DNA from 2 places in the Halomonas sp. Mc5H-6 genome. Region 1 is predicted to be linked to the other one. Evidence: riboswitches for the same ligand, from Rfam matches in the RefSeq annotation. Region 1 holds a riboswitch; the other holds the start of a gene.

Region 1 (4,413 bases):
TAAACGCCGACTTTACCCGCTTTGCCTGTGTGACACCGGAAGATTACCGCTGGGTGGCATCGCCCAGCGCTGGCGTCGAACGGATGATGCTCGACCGCATTGGCGACGAAGTCGCCCGCGCCACCAGCCTCGTACGCTACGCCCCCAACACCCAGTTCGACCCGCATACCCACGGGGGCGGTGAAGAAATTTTAGTGCTGGAAGGTGTGTTCGCCGACGAGTATGGCCGTTATGCCGCCGGCAGCTACTTGAGGAACCCCATCGGCACCGGCCATACGCCGAAAATAGGCGATGAAGGGGCCTTGATACTGGTCAAGCTGCACCAGTTCGACCAAAACGATGAGCTGCAGCTTGCCGTCCCTGCCCACCGCCTGCCCTGGCAGCCGGACCGTCGCCCCGGCATCGGCTACAAGATGCTGCATACCTTCAAACAGGAGAGGGTCAGCCTGGAACACTGGGAGGCTGGTCAGGCCATTGAGTATCCGGTGCTGACCGGCGGGCTTGAGCTTTTCGTGCTGGAGGGCGCCTTGAGCGATGGCGACCGGGAATACACCGCGGGTAGCTGGTGCCGCTACCCCAGCGGCATGGCCCTGACCCTCACAGCCGGAAAGAACGGTGTGCAGATGTATCTCAAACGCGGTCACCTACCGCCTGTCCAGGAAGCTTCAGCCTAGCGCCAGAAAGGGCAACAGCGTCAACGCCACCAGCAATACAATGGCGACGCCCACCAGCGTGATTTGCACGGGGTGGGCACTAAAACGCTGCCATAAGGTGGGCGCATCGCCCCGTGCGAGCGCCTCGTGGTGCTCTTGCCTGGCCCGCGCCTGGCGCTCGGCCTGATACTCCGCCAGCAGCGCATTGGCATCCTCTAGCTGGCTCAAGTCGCGCAGCCAGATGGCATCCACACCCAGCCGGAAGAAACCAGCCTGCGTCTCGTAGGTATCCAGGCCGTGGGCATCGAGCAACTGACGGACCTCCATGGCCTCTTCGTCGGTCACATGGCGCAGGCGGAACAGCAAATGCGCCATGCTAATCGCCCTTGTTGGCCATCAGATCCGCCTGGATCACTTCAATCCAGTAGCCATCCGGGTCTTTGACAAAAATCACGTCTTGCATCTTGCCCTGATCGGCACGCTTGACGAAGGTGACGTCGTGCTCGTCGAACCACGCCTGGGCCGCCGCCAGATCGGGCACGCTAAAGCAGATATGGCCAAACCCCTGGGGCTCGGCGTTGCCATCATGGTAGGCAAAGCCTTCCTGATTCTCCGTGCCCCAGTTGTGGGTCAGCTCCAACAGCCCCTTTTGACTGAACGTCCAGGCGGTTCTTGCCTGCGTCTCTTCGGGCACTTGGTCAGCGTCTTCCAGGTTAGCCAGGAAGTATAGGGAAAATTGCATTTCTTCAAAATCAAGCCGACGCATCACCTGCATACCAAACACCTGTGAATAAAACGCCAGCGCCCGCTCGGGATCCTTGACCCGCAGCATGGTGTGGTTCAAACGGAACCCCTGGGTCTGCTTGGGTGCCGGGGCAACCCCTGGATGCTGCTCACCTTGAAACGACATGCACTATCTCCTTTGACGTATCGGTTACTTTGTACAAGGCTGTAGAATCCTGGCTGCCAGTCTTTAGGAACCGTCTGTACCCGCAGCCTTTAACGACAGTCTTTAAAAACGGGCTTTCACCACCATCGTGACTCGCTCTCATGGTTCACCAGGATGATTGGTGTCTATGGTTTCATCATGAGGGCAGTCTGACAAAATACCAGCCCTTGCGCTAAGGAGGCCTTATGGCCCGCGATCTCAATGTGCTGGGTGAACCGCTCACCCCGTGCTGCCATGACCCCAAAACCGGCTTTTACCGCGATGGATTCTGTCGCGTGGGGGCGGATGATGTGGGCGTTCACTCTGTGTGCGCCATGCTGACGGAAGAGTTTCTGGCCTTTTCGCTGGCACAGGGCAACGACCTGGTAACGCCACGGCCTGAATTTGGCTTTCCTGGCCTGCAGCCCGGCGACCGTTGGTGCCTGTGCGCGTCACGCTGGCTGGAAGCCGCCGAGGTAGGCCTGGCGCCGCCCGTCGTCTTGTCCGGCACTAATCAGAAGACCTTGGACATCATCGGCCTGGACACCTTGCGCCAGCACGCCCTGGATGCCGTGCATTGAGGAGGCTGCGCCTTGGATATTCTGTGCAAACATCCTACACTTCCATTATAAACTTTATACATCCACCAATTGATCCCCACCGGACGGGTATCCCACAGGAGTAGGTCATGGCCTCGATTGATACGACCCTTGGCGATCACATTACCTTGAAGCAGCTTTCCCAGGCGCTCCGCAATGGCTTTTCGCCAATTGTGGAGGTTGAATCAATGGACGGCATCTATAAAGTGCGCTTTCACCATGCCAATGGGGTTTCCGATTTATCCAATGCCCAAGGGCATGTCAGCACCTTCCTGGGTACTGGCGAGATCCGCGATACCCTGGGTGAATTGGGCTTGACCCATGGCGTGCTTACCTTTGCCGATCAATGCGGCGACGAAATGATCGGTGTGGCGGGGAAAGCCATGACGCCCGATGAAATGCTCACCTACGGAACGCGCATCTCGTTTCGTTAAACGAGCCTTTCCAGGGCTTTACAGACTCGTCCAAGCCACGGATAGTAGGGGCACGACAGGGGCGCTCGTCACCGAACGGGCTGAGAAGCACCCTTATAACCTGAACCGGCTAATACCGGCGTAGGGAGTCGTGGTGCCCCGTCACCACCTCCCTGCCGGGAGGACTTCATGACCATCCCCAACTTTGGCGACAGCTTGACGGCGCTGCGCGACACCACCCCGCTTATTCACTGCATCACCAACTATGTCGCGATGAACAGCACCGCCAACGTGCTGCTGGCTACCGGGGCGTCACCTGCCATGCTGCATGCCACCCAGGAAGTTGCTGAATTCACCGCGCTGGCCGATGCGCTGTCGATCAACATCGGGACGCTTTCATCGCCCTGGGCGGAGGCCATGCTGCTTGCCGCGCGCACCGCTCGCGCGCACGACACGCCCTGGGTGCTGGACCCCGTCGCCGTGGGCGCGACCCGTTATCGCCAGGAAGTCTGCGCCGACCTTTTGGCCCTCAAGCCCAGCGTCATCCGTGGCAACGCCTCTGAAATCCTGGCCCTCGATGGGCTGGCCCACCAGGGCCGTGGGGTTGATGCAACCGCGTCCACCGACGACGCCATAAAGGCCGCCATGGCACTGGCCGAGCGGCAACAGTGTATCGTCGCCATGACCGGCGAACGGGATAGAGTCACCGACGGAAAAGCCTGCTACACGATCAGCGGCGGGCATCCTTTGATGCCCCGTGTCACGACCTTGGGGTGCGGGCTCAGCGCTCTGGTGGCCGCCTTTGTCGCCGCCAACCCCGACGAGCCGCTGAACGCCAGCAGTGCCGCCGTGGCGTGTTTTGCGGCAGCCGGAGAGCGTGCCGGGGAGACCGCCCAGGGGCCGGGCAGTTTTTACGTTGCCTTGTTGGACGCGCTTTATCAGCTCACGCCTGATGCGCTTAACCACTTCGCCCGTCGGGAGGTCCGCGATGCCCTTTGATCTGTCGCTTTATCTGGTCACCGACGCAACCCTGTGCCAGCACCATGGTCTTGAGCGCACCGTCAGCGAGGCTGTCCGCGGTGGCGTCACCATGGTGCAGCTGCGCGACAAGCTGGCAAGCGATGCACAGATGATTGACCAGGCACGGCGCCTGAAAGCCTTGCTGGCAGGCAGCGGGGTGGCGCTGATCATCAACGACCGCCTTGAGGTGGCGCTTGCCAGTCAGGCCGACGGACTGCATGTCGGTCAGAGCGATACCACGGTTCGCCAGGCCCGGGTGGCGATGGGGCCACAGGCCATATTAGGGCTTTCGATCAACACCGTGGAACAACTTCATGACGCACCTATCGATCAGCTTGACTACGTGGGCATCGGGCCGATCTTTGCCACCCCCAGCAAACAGGATCACGCCCAACCGATTGGTTTTGGCGGCCTTGCTTCCTTGATCAAGGAATGCCCGATTCCCAGCGTGGCCATCGGCGGGCTGAATGCCAGCCATGTGAATGCGATACGGCGGGCAGGCGCTGACGGGCTAGCGGTCATCTCGGCGATCTGCGGACAGCCCGATCCCGAGGCGGCGGCTCGCGCCTTCCAGCGTTGACAGCCTAGGCCGTTGGGCGGCGCTTCAAGGTAGTGCGCCGGTCGTGATAGGCGATCGCCAGGCCGCTTGCCATGATCAAGGCGCTGCCCCCCCATACCCAGAGGTCGGGCAGCTCGCCCCAGAACCACCAGCCGAGCAGCACTGCCCAGAGCATGGCGGTATAATCGAACGGGGCGGCTATCGCCGCTGGCGCGAAGCGAAACGCCAGGGTAATGAACGC
Region 2 (4,413 bases), on a different contig from region 1:
GCACGCCATCAGGGAAAATCAGCTGCTGAATGGGACGCGCCAGCGCTTCCCTGCGCGTCCAGCCAAACATCGTTGTCGCGGCGCGATTCCAGTCAAGCACTATGTCATTATCGTCAATGCTGATGTAGGCGTCATAGGCCGACTCGATCACCAGGTTCAGTTCCCGAGTGCGCCGCTCAATCTGGTTTTCGAGATCCAGATGCAGCGCTTCGAGGGATGACTGGGACGCTTCCCGACGCTGTTTTTCAAACAGAAAGTGCTCGCGCAGGTGAATTTCATCGGTAACAATCGCCCCAAGGTCCTTAAGCGCATTAAGCTCGGCGTCGCTAAGCTGACGTGGCCTTGTATCCACAGCACACAGCGACCCCAACGCCAACCCCTTTGACGTGCGCAGCGGAATACCCGCGTAAAAACGCACCCCGTCAGGCTGGGTCACCAGCGGATTATCCGCAAAGCGCGGGTCCTCGAGTGTATCCTCGACCACCAGCGGCGTGGTTTCCGCAATGGTATGGGCGCAGAAGGCCACGTCACGGGACGTTTCACTCAGCTCCGTCCCCACCCGTGACTTTATCCACTGGCGTTTTGCATCAATCAGCGTGACGGTCGAGGTGGGCACATTCAGTAACTGGGTGACCAGGCGGGTCACCCGATCGAATGCGGGTTCTTCCGGCGTATCCAGCAGCGCCAATTCGTAAAGCGCCGCCAGCCGAGCTTCTTCGTCGGGAAGAATAGGGTAGTTCATTGACTGTGGCCCATGATGGTAGACGATAACTTACCATCATAACGTGATCAGCCATGCTTTGCCCAAGACGCCCGGTGACCGACCACTTTCGCCCAGCCGATACTCACCAGTGAAGAAGCCAATAGCGCACCAAGGAAAGGCCCCAGGGTGGGAATACCCGCAGGGAAGGTCGCCGCCATGAGCCCCGCTGCAAGACTGCCGCTGGCGATCCAGCCGGGTAACACCGCGCCTAATAGCCCTGCAATGCCGCCGCCGATCGCCGCCGCGGTGGACATCCGTCTCCATAACCCCAGCAATACCGGTACCACGATCGCGGCACACAGCAAGTCCGCGATCAGGAATAGTCGCAGTACGGAAAGACCCTGCAGGCCGATGATTACCACCGGCACCATCAGCGCGACCGTCCACCAGCGGGCCGTGGTCAGCGACCTGCCCCGCTGCTCATGCTGGGAGACGATCAGCGAGGCAATCGCGTTCTGCAGCGTATCGACACTGGATGCCACCAGTGTCACCGCCAGCACCAGGGCCAGCAGGGCGAGCCACGACGGTGCGCTGCCCAGGAGAGCAAAAAACGGGATAGGCGGTTCACCCAGCGCCACGCCACTCATCGCAGCAAGCATCCCCAGGCCGCCGATCACCATCACTACAGCGACGGTCAACCCACCCCCCAGCCAGGCACCTAGGCCCAGGCTGCGTGAATCCTGCGCGGCCCACACCCGCTGCCAGTAACCCTGATGGAAAAGGTTCGCCGCCGTGACGGCAATGACCAGTGTCACCGCCACACTCAGTGCGTCGCCCAGCGGGGCGCTCGGCATCGACGATGCCTCTGGCAGGGTGGGTAAATAGGTGAAGGCAACACTGCTGACGATCAGCAGCAGAGCGATCAACAGCCAGGCCTGCCAGCGGTCGGTGGCAAGGCTCGCCCTCAGCCCGCCGAGCACGGTATAGGCAAGCGTGCTCAAGGCGACGCCAAGAACAACCAGAGCAGGCGGCACATCGGAGAGTAATGCGGTAATCGCCCCAATGGCCGTCAGCTCTGCGGCCAAAAAGCAAGCCATGTAGGCCACCGACACCAGTGACACCCAGCGGCGCACGCTGGTGCCGTAGCACGCCTGGGCAAACTCGGCGATGCTTCTACCTTCGGGCAACGCGCGGCGAATGGCCGGTCCGTAAAGACCGAGTACGATAAACGGCAGCGCGGAACCGATGGCATAACCAGAAAGGGCCACTGGGCCAACGAAGGCGCCGATTTCCGGCGGCGCAAACAGGATCCATGCGCCCATCCCGGAGGCAAGAAACGATAACCCGAGGGTCGCCCCGGACTGGGAATTGCGAGCTGTAATGTAATCATCGACCGTGCCACCGGCCCAGCGAGCCCGCAGGCCAAGTATGATAAAAATACCGAGTGCCGCGGCCAGCGCAGCGGATGTCAGGTAGGGCATGTCGCGCTTCCTCCGCCGGTATCATCCGGATCAGGTTCCAGGGTTAGCGCAAGCGCACTCTCAGCCTCTTGGAGGCTCCCCTGGCGACAGTGTGTGAAAGAACTTTATGAACAGGTATTATTCTCAACGAGAATCGCACCAGCGTAAAGTGGCGAGTATATGCCATTACGCGCAAGCCCCTGCGCCCCAGGGCTTTTAATCCGCGTCACCGCTGGCCATACTCAGTAGGTAATCTAATAACGTTATAGAAACCGTGCGCCTGGAGCGACACGGTTCGCTCAAAGGGAAATCTCTAATGCGCTATACAGAAGCCAAGGAACATACGCCGGGCAGGCTACATGCATTGTTTGCTGACCCTTACAATGCGTTTGAAAACGATACCGACGAGCGGCAACTGCATCTGCATATTGCGCTGTATTTGCTGCTGGCACGCCCCATGGAGCGCGGCTTGATGACGCTGCGTGTCATACACGGCTGGGAAAATGGTAGCTTTGAGCCAGCTGATTTGCAGCATGTCGACTACGCCATTAAGACCGTGGCCGACTTCAAACGCGCCGTAAAGGACTTCACCCAGGCTTCAAAAGACAACGTTGCCTTCCCCGCCGATGAAGACGCCCTGCTGGAAGCCCCACTTGACGATGCGATCGCCAATGCCGAGGCAGACGGGCAAACGCTGGATGAAGAAACGCGCACGATCCCGGCCCGTTGGCCTGCTTTTGAAGGCGGTTTGGCCCTCTATACGCTGTTCAAGATGTACCACCGCCTGGTATACGGCGAGGACGAAGCATACCGCTGTACGCAGTGCTATACCGCTGATGGACTACGTGAGATGCACGAATTTCATCTTGAAGAAGGTGAGTTTGCGCTGCTGGTGCCGACCGGCAAGCATTTTGCCTCAGAGCCCTCGATGCTGGTGCTGCACGAAAGTCAGCTTGATCCGATTGAACGGCTGCTGGAAGAAAGCTTACCGCTGTTTCAGGATTTTTAGTCCTCGCATTGACGCTCCCTCGGCCCCTTCAGGCCGAGGAAGCTACCACCCGGCGAGTGACATCAGCCAAGCGAAATGGTGCTGTTGATCCCGCTGGAGACGTTTTCGGGCTCAAACCAGCGGGCGGTCACCGTCTTGGTCTGTGTCCAGAAGGCAATCGCCTGCTTACCGTTAGGCCCCAGGTCGCCGAGCTTTGAGCCTCGCGAGCCGGTAAAGCTGAAATAGGCAACCGGCACAGGGATCGGTACGTTGATACCGATCTGGCCCACGTCAATATCGTTTTCAAAGCGCCGTGCCACCCAGCCCGAGTTGGTAAAGATAGAGGTGCCGTTGCCGTTGGGGTTGGCATTGATGAATGCGACCGCGTCGTCCAGCGTCTCCACGTTGACCACGCAGAGTACCGGGCCAAAGATCTCTTCACGGTAGATGGTCATGTCGGCCGTCACGTCGGAAAACAGTGTCGGCCCCACAAAATTACCGTCCGGAAAGCCATCAACCGAGCAACCGCGGCCGTCGACCATTAGTTTGGCGCCCTCTTTCTCGCCTGCGCCAATCAAGCGTTCGACACGTTCCTTGGCCTGGGGGGATACCAGCGGGCCCAGGTCAGCATCGCGCTGAGTGCCAGGCCCGACCTTCATGCCACGAGCGCCTTTCACAATATCGTCTAACCATTCACGGGCTTCGCCCACCAGCACCACCACCGAGTTGGCCATGCAGCGCTGCCCGGCCGCCCCAAATGCCGAGCCCAGCAGGCTGTCGATGGCCTGGCTGCGATTGGCGTCGGGCATGACCACGCAATGGTTCTTGGCGCCCATCATCGCCTGCATGCGTTTACCCGCCGCGGCGGCGCGGTTATACAGCAGCGAGCCTACGTGGGATGAGCCAATGAACGACAGCGCCTTGATCGACGGGTGATCGGCAATCTGGTTCGCCACTTCGGGGCCGCCGTGAACCACATTCAATACGCCCGCCGGAATGCCTGCCTCATGGGCAAGCTCCACCAGTCGCATGGTCGAGCTGGGATCCTGCTCCGAGGGCTTCAGGACAAACGTATTGCCGGTGGCAATGGCCAGCGGGAACATGAAGCAAGGCAGCATGATCGGGAAATTGAAGGCGGTAATGCCCGCCCCGACGCCCAGCGGATGGTGCATGGTGTAGACATCGACCTCGTTGGCGGCATTATTGGCCAGCTCGCCAAGCTGTAGCGAGGTAATGGAGCAGGCATGCTCGACCACCTCCAG

What was found. Region 1 has a riboswitch for thiamine pyrophosphate ahead of thiM (hydroxyethylthiazole kinase). Riboswitches for the same ligand answer to the same signal wherever they lie in the genome.
Region 2: it holds a riboswitch for thiamine pyrophosphate, as region 1 does, so the genes downstream of both, NH395_RS12165 (sodium:solute symporter) here and thiM (hydroxyethylthiazole kinase) in region 1, are expected to answer to the same signal.

What each region holds. Positions count from the first base shown of each region.
Region 1 covers NZ_JAMXSI010000010.1:35,749-40,161, reverse strand. The annotation lists gene NH395_RS13865 (cupin domain-containing protein) at 1-674, shown strand, start outside; gene NH395_RS13860 (DUF6164 family protein) at 666-1,028, opposite strand; gene gloA (lactoylglutathione lyase) at 1,030-1,563, opposite strand; gene NH395_RS13850 (DUF2237 domain-containing protein) at 1,788-2,162, shown strand; gene NH395_RS13845 (hypothetical protein) at 2,270-2,614, shown strand; TPP riboswitch at 2,662-2,758, shown strand; gene thiM (hydroxyethylthiazole kinase) at 2,783-3,592, shown strand; gene thiE (thiamine phosphate synthase) at 3,582-4,193, shown strand; gene NH395_RS13830 (DMT family transporter) at 4,198-4,413, opposite strand, start outside.
Region 2 covers NZ_JAMXSI010000008.1:6,578-10,990, forward strand. The annotation lists gene NH395_RS12160 (diguanylate cyclase) at 1-742, opposite strand, end outside; gene NH395_RS12165 (sodium:solute symporter) at 790-2,184, opposite strand; TPP riboswitch at 2,174-2,276, opposite strand; gene NH395_RS12170 (hypothetical protein) at 2,480-3,172, shown strand; gene NH395_RS12175 (CoA-acylating methylmalonate-semialdehyde dehydrogenase) at 3,235-4,413, opposite strand, start outside.